Regions from separate parts of the Cupriavidus sp. HY129 genome, predicted to be linked through region 1. Evidence: predicted binding sites of a transcription regulator. Region 1 holds the regulator's gene; each other region holds the start of a gene.
What was found. Region 1 encodes FNR, which switches genes on or off when oxygen is low (the NO sensors DNR and NnrR bind a similar motif). Its sites were predicted from a motif close to TTGATNNNNATCAA; they were not measured.

Region 1 (3,274 bases):
GTCACCGCGCGTCACCGGCTGGCGATACGCGATGATCGCTAGCGTTTCCATCACGGCACGCGAGTACTTCGGCGGCTTCTCCGGGTTGAGCCGATCAAGAAACTCGCGCATCTCGGGGCGGCTCTGGAACCGCCAGCCGCTGGCCAGGGCCACGAGCTCCACCCCGCGCTGCTGCCAGTCGTTGCGCAGCTCTTCGAGCAGAACCCGGATGGTGTCGGCACCGACGTCGTCGGCGAACAACCGTCGCAGATCACCAACGCGCAATGGCTCCTGCGCACAGATCAGCGCGGTCTCGAGGACGATCTTCGCCTCTTGGGTATTCATGTGATTGTGTGCAGCCTGTCTTTGCACCTGCTTCTGGACGAATCCTGAAGCACTGGAGATTGCAGATACAGCGAGGCCTGAGCCACCGCCATCTCATCGCGCAGCCAACTCGCAGCTTTTCGCAGCGGAGCCGTGCACCTCATTTTCTTTGCATCGAATTGCCGGGTCGTTCCGGCAGGAGATCGTCCGGGGCTGACAGACTACGCCAGTCAACGGACCTCTTGCGTCGCACCCTCTCCCTTTTGGGGTGGACATTCACCTGGACAATCAGATCGCCAAGGCGGCAAGAAACAATCGATATCGGCCCAGGCAACTTCGCCTGGCACCAGCGCCACCTCTCCACACAGCCCCATCGGACTTTGGAACCAGATCTTGTGAACCGGATGAACTGTGGGGACGATCCCGGCAAGCCAGACCTGCCCAGACCCCCTGGGCACACATCCCAGATCGGGAATGCAGCCCCGGCGACGCCACGAGCGCATCGGAGCGCGATACCGTGGTTTTCGCGATTGTATGGCATTCCAGCCCCGCCCTGCAACCAGCAAAAAAGTCTAGAACACGACGCAGAAGCCGTGATTGGCCAGCGTATCGGGCAGCCAGACGGCGCGTGCGACACCCAGCGCCCCAAAACCGATCACAACAAGCGCGGCGCCCACTCGAACGCCGGGGCGGCGCGACAGTTGCCGCAGGTAGCCCGACAAACCCGAGATCACCAGCAGGTTGGGCAGCGTCCCAATGCCAAAGGCCGCCATGACAAGTGCTCCAGATGGCGCATTTCCAGCCAACAAGGCCAGCGCAAGTGCGCCATACACCATACCACAGGGCACCAGCCCCCAGGCCAACCCCATCCCATAGCGCCGCATGATGGGCGCGTGCCGACGCAAGCGAAGCGGCATCTGCATGCCCAGCGACGCGACGCCCCGGACGACATACGAGGCAGCCCGCGCCGCCAGCCGTTCGAGCCATGCTGCACGCATGACGCGGCCCCGCAACAACCACACCCCGGTCAGAACCAGTAACAGGCTGCCCGCGCCATAGAGCCAGCGCTGCACTGGAAGGTAGTCCTGCTTCCAGACTGTCGCACCCACCGCTCCCATCAGCGCCCCAAGCAGCACATAGGTCGTGAGACGCCCGGCGTGCATGACCAGCAGTTCCAGCCACCAGTGAAATCGCGAGCGATGCACGAGGCTAACGACCGCAACAGCCCCCCCGGATTGCCGTTGCTCGACGGCAATGGCAATTCCTCCGCACATGGCGGCGCAATGCACGCCACCAAGCAACGCAAGTGTAAAGACACTGAAAAGCACACCAAATGGCAACTGTTCCTCGCTTCTGCGTCACATCACGCTGTAAAATGCCTGCATCGCGCCTCCATCGCAAGCGCATTCATGCGAGCACCATCAATTGCTTACCTCCATTCCCGTCACCGAGATGTCTCCGCGTTGCTCCACTTGCGCCATGGGCCAGCTTTGCCTTCCCGTGGGCATGTCGCAACAGGACCTCGCAAAGATGGACACGCTCGTACAGGAACGCGTTCGTGTTCACAAGGGCGAAACGCTCTATCGCATGGGCGAACCACTTACCGCAGTCTATGCGATCCGCTTTGGCACATTGAAGACCCACGTGACCATGGAGGACGGACGCACGCAAATCACCGGCTTCCATTTGCCCGGTGAGGTCGTCGGGCTCGACGGCCTCAGCGAGATGCAGCATGCGTCCGACGCCACCGCGCTCGAGGACACAGAGGTCTGCGTCGTGCGATTCGATGACCTGCAATCGCTGTCCGGCACGTTGCCTTCTCTCCAGCAGCAGTTCCTGAGGCTGATGAGCAAGGAAATCTCGCAGGACCAGATCATGCTGATCACTCTTGGCTCGATGCGTGCCGAAGAGCGCCTGGCAGCATTTCTCGTCAACATGTCCGAGCGCCTGTCGATGCGCGGTTACTCGTCGAGCGAGTTCGTGCTGCGGATGAGCCGCGAAGAAATCGGCAGCTATCTTGGCCTCAAGCTCGAAACCGTGAGTCGGCTCTTTTCTCGATTCGCCGAAGCCGGCCTGATTCAGATTCGCCAACGACACGTGAAACTCGTGGACATGGAAGGCATCAGGCAGGTCTATAGCCGAAACTGCTAACGGGCATCGTGGCCAGGAAAACGGCCGTATCGGGAGCAGATCTCCCGGTGCGGCCGTTTTGCTTTCTGCCAGCACTCGAGCCATTACTCGAGTTCGTCGGTCTCCTCGAGCTTGGTTGGCATGGTGTAGAGCGTCAGCCCACTGGACAATGCGCAAAACAACCACGCCACCAGGAAGCCAATCGTGTAGACCGCCTCACGAGACGCTTCCACCTGGTGCCCGAAGAACGTGAGATCGCCCGGATCAACGACCGAAAACACGGTGGCGGTGGCCGCTCCGCCCATCAGAAACGCCGGCCAAAGTACCCACATCAGCCAGCGGAGTCTCATGGGCGCCTCGCAGCCGGCGACGCTACATGCTCCGCCCCCGTTTTCTCCACGACCAGGCCATGACGCTCCACGCCGGAAATCGGCAAATCCGGATGCGTGTTGGCAAGCCAGATGGTCACGCCGCAGCCAATAATTGCAAGCAACGGACCGCTCATCAAAAGCCACGGCCACGGTTCCCTGTACCAGGGCTTGGACTGTTGGGATGTCATTGCGCTCTCCTTGTTTGCTGCCATTTCACCCTCAGCATCACAGATTGCGGGGAACAATGAAACTCGTGGATTGCCTGATATGCGCGTCTCGGCCGTCCTCGCCCTCCGCCGTCACGGTTACGTTGATCTTGTGCGTGCCCTCCTTGGCATCGTCGATCGGCACGCGAATGCGAATCGGCAACAACCGGTTGGACGTTGGCTGCATGGCCTCGGCGGACTTGTCATACTCGACCGTCAGTCCAGTCAGATCGTCGCCCTCAGCCTGCACGCGAATCCGCATCG
Region 2 (3,274 bases), 1.2 Mb from region 1:
CGGCACGCCAGAGCGGCGAACCGGACAGGAACAACAAGAAACTGGAGATACCCGAGTCATGCCGTCCTACCGCTTCACGGCGCGCCGCCGTGCCATCCTTTCCGCCACCCTGCTCGCGATCGCCGCGCCGTCAGCCGCCTTTGCCGCCGACAGCTTCCCGAGCAAGCCGATCCGCTTCATCGTGCCCTATGCCGCAGGCGGCACCACCGACCTCGTGGCCCGCACCGTGGGCCAGCGCGTGGCCGAAAAGCTCGGCCAGCCGGTCGTCATCGAGAACCGGCCGGGCGCCGGTGGCAACATCGGCATGGATGCCGTGGCCAAGGCACCGGCCGACGGCTACACGATCGGCTTCGGCGCGATCTCGACCAACGCCCTCAACCCGCATATCTACAAGCACGTGCCGTTCGATCCGCGGCGCGACTTCACGGCGGTCAGCCTGCTCGGCACCTCGACCATCGTGCTGGAGGTGAGCGAGAACCTGCCGGTGAAAACCGTCCCGGAACTGATTGCCTATGCGAAGGCCCATCCGGGGCTGACCTATGCCACGGCTGGCACGGGTACCTCGATGCACCTGGCCGGCGCGATGTTCTCGCAGGTGACGCAGACGAATCTGACTCATGTGCCGTACAAGGGAAGCAGCCCGGCCATCAACGACATGCTCGGCGGCCACATCCAGGTGATGTTCGACAACCTGCCGGCCTCGTTGCCGCACATCCAGGCTGGCAAGCTGCGCGCGCTGGCGGTGGCTGGCAAGACACGCTCGCCGTCGCTGCCGAATGTGCCGACGCTGGCCGAAGCCGGACTGCCGGGCTACGCGGTAGAACCATGGTTCGGCGTCTACGGCCCGGCCAACCTGCCAGCGCCGGTGGTGCAGGCGCTCAATACGGCGTTCGTCGAGGCGCTGGCGCGTCCGGACGTGCGCGACAAGCTGGCCCAGGCCGGCTTCAATCCGAAGGGTTCGAGTGCTGCCGAATTGCAGACACTGACTCAGACTGAATACGAACGTTTCGGAAAGGTCGCAAAGTCGGCCGGGATCACGGTGGACTGACCACCGGGCAGGCCCGCGCATCCATTACAATCGCGCTGCACAGGGCCCTCCCGCTCCAGGGAGGGCCTTCCCGATTTCCGAGCCTGCCGCCATGAAACAAGATCCGCGCTTTCCCAATCTCTTCATCCTCGATCACCCGCTGATCCAGCACAAGCTCTCGCACATGCGCGACAAGGAAACGTCGACGCGCACGTTCCGCGAGTTGCTGCGCGAGATTACGCTGCTGATGGGCTACGAGATCACGCGCAACCTGCCGCTGACCACGCGCCGCATCGACACGCCGCTGGTACCGCTGGACGCCCCGGTCATCGCCGGCAAGAAGCTGACGATCGTGCCCGTGCTGCGCGCCGGCGTCGGCATGAGCGACGGCCTGGTGGAACTGATTCCGTCGGCGCGTATCGGCCATATCGGCGTATATCGCGACGATCAGCACCGCCCGGTGGAGTATCTGGTACGCCTGCCGGACGTGGAAGATCGCTCGTTCATCCTGTGTGACCCGATGGTCGCCACCGGCTATTCGGCCGCCCATGCGGTGGATGTGCTCAAGCGCCGTGGCGTCAAGGACGAATCCATCACCTTTGTGGCGCTGGTGGCTGCGCCCGAGGGCGTCGAGGTATTTCAGAAGGCCCACCCCGGCGTGAAGCTCTACGTCGCCTCGCTGGACATCCATCTCGACGACCATGCCTATATCGTGCCGGGCCTCGGCGACGCTGGCGACCGTCTCTTCGGCACCAAGAACTAACCTCGAACTGAACTGCGTTCGTCCGAATGAAATTGAGGCGCTTGATGCGCCTCAAGGTTTTTGTGGGATGACCTTTCCCTGTGCCTTGTACTGACTACACTGTCCGCCATACACGGTGAATCAATATAAAAGCGAAGGGAGTCCCACATGGAAGCCATCAAGATCCTGTTCACAACGCCCACCGGGCTCGGCAGTCTGGCCGTCATTGCCTTCATCATCGGGATGGGCGCGTTCTTTGCGCGGATGTTCGCGCGCAAGATGCGCGAGGACGCAGAGGCGGCGCGGCGCGGCGGCAACTGAGCCCCTGCGGCGCTGACCCCGGCCCCTGACCATCCCCATGAAAAACGCCCGCATCGTGAACTGCACCCCAAGAGTTGGACACCGATCCAACCCTTGGGGTGTTTTTCATGGTGAGACACGACGAGCAACTGAAGCTCAAGGTAGTGAAGCGATATTTAGCCGGAGGTATCGGTTATAGGGCGCTGGCGCAGGAGTATGGAGTGGCGCGTACGCTAGCCCGGCAGTGGGTTGCTCAGTATGAACTCCACGGTCAACGCGGCTTACGGCGCAAGGGGCACAGTAAGTACAGCGCAGAATTCAAGCTCGCGGCGCTTGAGCGCATGCGGCGAGACAACCTGTCGCAATCTCAGGTGGGAGCGATATTGGGGATTCGTGATCCGGGGGCCATCGGCCGCTGGGAACGCCAGTATCATGAGGGTGGTCTGTCTGCACTATTGCCCCGTCCCAAGGGACGCCCCCGGAAGATGCCGAAAACTCTGCCACCCGAACCCCTCCCACCGGAATCCGAGCCGGATCAGCGCACCCGTGAGCAGTTGCTCAAGGAGAACGAATACCTGCGCGCGGAGGTGGCGTACCTAAAAAAACTCGATGCCTTGATTCGAGTGGAGCAGCGTCAGGCACCGCGCGCAAAGCGCAAGTAGTACTCGAATTGAGGCAGCATCATCCATTGGCCATCCTGCTTAATGTGGCAGGACTGGCGCGCAGCACCTTTTACTACCAGCAGAAAGTCCTGCTGGCCGGGGATCGTTACGCTGAACTCAAGCAGCGCATCCGCTCGATCTACGAGCACCACCGGGGCCGATATGGCTATCGGCGCATTACCGCGGTGATCCGGCAGGCTGGCGAGATAGTCAATCACAAGTTGATCCGGCGCCTGATGCTGCAGTTGGGCTTGAAGTCGCTGGTACGACCGAAGAAATACCGCTCTTACCGGGGAATGCTGGGACGGGTGGCGCCGAACTTGCTCAACCGGCAGTTCGCTGCGCAACGGCCCAACGAGAAATGGGTGACGGACGTGACCGAGTTCAACGTGAAGGGGCAGAAGCTGTACCTATCGCCGGTCATGGATCTGTACAACGGCGAGATCATCGCCTGGCAAAGCTCCACACTGCCCACCTTCGATCTGGTCAGCGGCATGCTGAAGAAAGCGATCTCACACCTTAAACGTAGTGAGCGGCCCTTGC
Region 3 (3,274 bases), 420 kb from region 1:
TCGCCCTGCCCGTACACAGTCGTCATGTGACTATCCAGCGATGCCAGCAGCACCGCATCCTTCATGTTCCCCAATGACGACGCGCCCATATAGCCGCGCATCTCGCTAGCGCAGGCAATGGCGGCTTCCACTTCGCGCATCGCCAGGATTTCCGCCGTCATGCTTGCCGCCATGACGTACAGCGCTTCGGGATCTGGTGCGTTCGTGTCGCGCTGCCTCTGTTGGGCGAAGATGTCGCCGAACGACTCGAGCAGCTCGGCGCATTTGAAACTGCCTCCCATCGTCGTGCTGTAGTACCAAAACTGCTCATCTTCGTCGACCTCCAGCTCGCCGCCGTCCCGGATATGTTGCAACATGCTTTCGAGCGGCGCGAAGAGCTTGTCGAGCACCCACGGCTGCAAGCGTCCGGGGAGATGGGCCTCTGCCTGACGTGGACGATACGGCTTGCGGGGGCGGCTACTTTTTCCCATTTTCGTGCGGGGACGCCAGACGAATGACGACAAGCAGGATGACGCCGAGGATTGCGAGTGCTCGCCCCGTCAGCATGACAAACTGCTGGAATTCGACCGCTGTCATGCGCGCCTCCCAGTGATCTCCGGGAGCGCAGACCCCGGTGCGGGAGGCGATACCAACGTCAACGGCAAGGCATTCGGTTGCGCGCCGGCATTTGCTTCCAACAGCAGTGCTAACGCGGCCTTGCGCAGCAGACTGTCTGTCGGAAGAATCTCGGTTAGCGTCTTGAGTTGGCGAATAGCATCGGTCGCTTCGCTGCCAAGGCGCGAAGGTGGGGCTTGATGCATAGATACTTGGGACTGCACGACTGTTCCTGAAGAAAGCCCGTATACCAAAAGCAAGTGCAATTGGATGGGAACAGATGTTTCCCAAGCTCTGGCGGGAACGGTCACAACTGGCCGGCAAAGCGAACGTCTGCCTGACCTATCCGGGGCATGCAGTGCTGCCCGATGTCGATGCTGCCTACAGCAGCAGCAGCAGCGGCAACGGCAACGGCATCAGCGCAACATGGGCAATGAGCGGCTAGTCAGCACGCCCCGAACGTTCAATCCTCGAAATCACTGCGCACCACCAGCACAGGGATCCTGGATTGCGTCAGTACGCCCTCCGAAACGCTACCAAGCACCATTCGCTTGATGCCGCGTCGGCCATGCGTTCCCATTACGATCAGATCGGCGTCCCAGTCATTGGCTTCGCTGGTGATCGTGTCGGCAATCTGCCCTGCTGCCGATCCGGCCTCTTCAAGCAGTTCGGTGGAATAGTGCAAGCCGTTGGCTTCCATCTTCGAGCGAACATGTTCCAGTATCCGCTTGCCGATTGCCGCGGTTGCCGCCTCGGCGGGCGTCAAGGTGCTGCCAAGCGCCTGTGTGACAACAAATAATGCCTTGACCTCCGCGCTCATGGCTTTTGCGACGGTCACGGCCTGCGCAAGGGCAAGCTCGGCGGCATCACTATCATCAACAGCCAACAGGATTTTCTTGTACACGATGACCTCCTCCTCTTCTGTTTGTGGAATCGTCTGGCGAACTGCGCTTATCGGAACACGAGAACGGGGATCGTGCTATGGGAGAGCACGTCCTGCGTGACGCTGCCAAGCAGCAGCTTTCCCAACCCCTTTCGACCGTGAGACGCCATGAAAATGACATCGCACTGCAATTCATTGGCTTTCTCGATAATCCCAAGATGTGGTGCCGAGGCGGAGGACGTTTTTCCGATACACGGTACTCCCGCCAATGCGGCTGCGGCTTCAATCCGGGAGAGTTCCTCCCGGGCCGCACTTTCAAGCCTGCTCGCGACACTTTCGGTATCGACCGCCGCGCTCATCGAAATGGACAAGCGAGGCTCTTCCTTGCAAATGTATGGCGTCAGACGGGCCCTGGTGCTACGGGCAAATTCAATGGCCGCCGATACAGCCTTGCGCGATTGGTCGGAACCGTCAACGGGCAGCAGGATGTGTTTGAACATAGAGGTCTTGGGTTGAGGGCGAATCGGTTTGCAAACGGCTGACCGATTGCCGAACTGGCGGCATTCCCCTGCCTTCAGGCACGGGATACCGGCACGGCATGCGGGGAGCGTTTCTCGATTCGTAAACTGAATCGATTTAGTTACAGTATCCCCGTACCGCCCTGGACTTCTTGACTGGAGTCAACGTCCCGATACCGGCCCTCTCCAGTACATCGCGGCACGGGTCCGTTTTGGAAAGGAAGCCCTGTCATGCCCGCGCGCGCCAAGAATGACTTCCATGATGCGAAGGGGCGAATGAACCTTTCAGGACTTGCCTTCTCCTTGGTGGCCACCACTACCCGCCTTGTCCGATTTGCCCGCCTGACGTAGCAGGAACCAGGCCATCACCCCCAGCACCATCACGGCCACCACCAATGCAGTCCACAGCACCGCCTTGCGCCATACCTCGCGTCGAGGTACCTGTGCCGATGCCAGCCCCACCGGCGATGCCTGCATTGTGCCCAGCCTTGCCTGGCCGATAGCGGGTGTCGTACCTGCCAGCAGGTCGGCCTTGGACAGGCGCGCCGTGCCTTCGGTGGCCTCGCCCACCACCACCTGGAAAGGCGGCGCGCCACGCGCCACGAAAGTCAGTTCGGCGGGCTGCCAGCCCACGAACAACAGGGGGCGCCCATCACCAAGCCCGCCTGACCGAGGATCCACGCTCAGACGCCAGTATCGATCGTCATTGCGAGGCACCGTTACTGATTCGTTCGCCTGCTCTCCGTTTGGTCCGGACAAACGAAACAGGCGCAGATCCGACACATGCTCCCACCGGGCCTGCGCATCTCGCCGCGACCAAAGCGTAGCCTGTGCGACGGTGTTGACCTGCGGCAGTCCCACGCGCACCTGTTCCACCGGGAAGCGGCCGGCAAGATCGAATGCGTAATCACCTGCCTGGTCCGGCGCGCCAGGCACACCCTGGCTCCATTGGAGTGGCGCGCGAAGCGCTGGTTGGGCGGTCACCGTCTCCACCTGCACGCCCTTTACCTCTGGTGCAGCGCCTTGCCATTGCAGCCGCAGGTAGCGGGTTCGCCTTGGCTCAAGGACAATACGTTCCTGCAAGAGCCGGCTGTCCCCACGGCTCACACGCAGAATGCGGGCCGTGCCTGCCGGCTGCCACGATTGCAGATCGTCGCTCGCCTGTACCGTTACCGTCCCTTCGAAATCGCTGTCCCCCAAACCGAGCTGGACTGCGGCGGCGGGTTCTGTCAGGCGACTCAGGTCGAGCAACCAGTCGGCCGTTGTCTTCGCACCCGGC

Region 2: K6G35_RS03895 (DUF3149 domain-containing protein) is a predicted target of FNR. The motif match lies at 1,832-1,845, and genes of this name have one in related genera.
Region 3: K6G35_RS07440 (universal stress protein) is a predicted target of FNR. The motif match lies at 2,148-2,161, and genes of this name have one in related genera.

Annotation. Positions count from the first base shown of each region.
Region 1 is NZ_CP083254.1:2,050,806-2,054,079, forward strand. It holds gene scpB (SMC-Scp complex subunit ScpB) at 1-324, opposite strand, end outside; gene K6G35_RS09275 (sulfite exporter TauE/SafE family protein) at 876-1,643, opposite strand; gene fnr (fumarate/nitrate reduction transcriptional regulator Fnr) at 1,729-2,454, shown strand; gene K6G35_RS09285 (hypothetical protein) at 2,538-2,783, opposite strand; gene K6G35_RS09290 (hypothetical protein) at 2,780-3,016, opposite strand; gene ccoG (cytochrome c oxidase accessory protein CcoG) at 3,030-3,274, opposite strand, start outside.
Region 2 is NZ_CP083254.1:846,182-849,455, reverse strand. It holds gene K6G35_RS03905 (Bug family tripartite tricarboxylate transporter substrate binding protein) at 59-1,048, shown strand; gene upp (uracil phosphoribosyltransferase) at 1,140-1,790, shown strand; gene K6G35_RS03895 (DUF3149 domain-containing protein) at 1,938-2,090, shown strand; one part of gene K6G35_RS03890 (IS3 family transposase) at 2,198-2,675, shown strand; one part of gene K6G35_RS03890 (IS3 family transposase) at 2,675-3,274, shown strand, end outside.
Region 3 is NZ_CP083254.1:1,632,021-1,635,294, reverse strand. It holds gene K6G35_RS07455 (hypothetical protein) at 1-389, opposite strand, end outside; gene K6G35_RS07450 (hypothetical protein) at 875-1,039, shown strand; gene K6G35_RS07445 (universal stress protein) at 1,058-1,498, opposite strand; gene K6G35_RS07440 (universal stress protein) at 1,546-1,977, opposite strand; gene K6G35_RS07435 (DUF3999 domain-containing protein) at 2,281-3,274, opposite strand, start outside.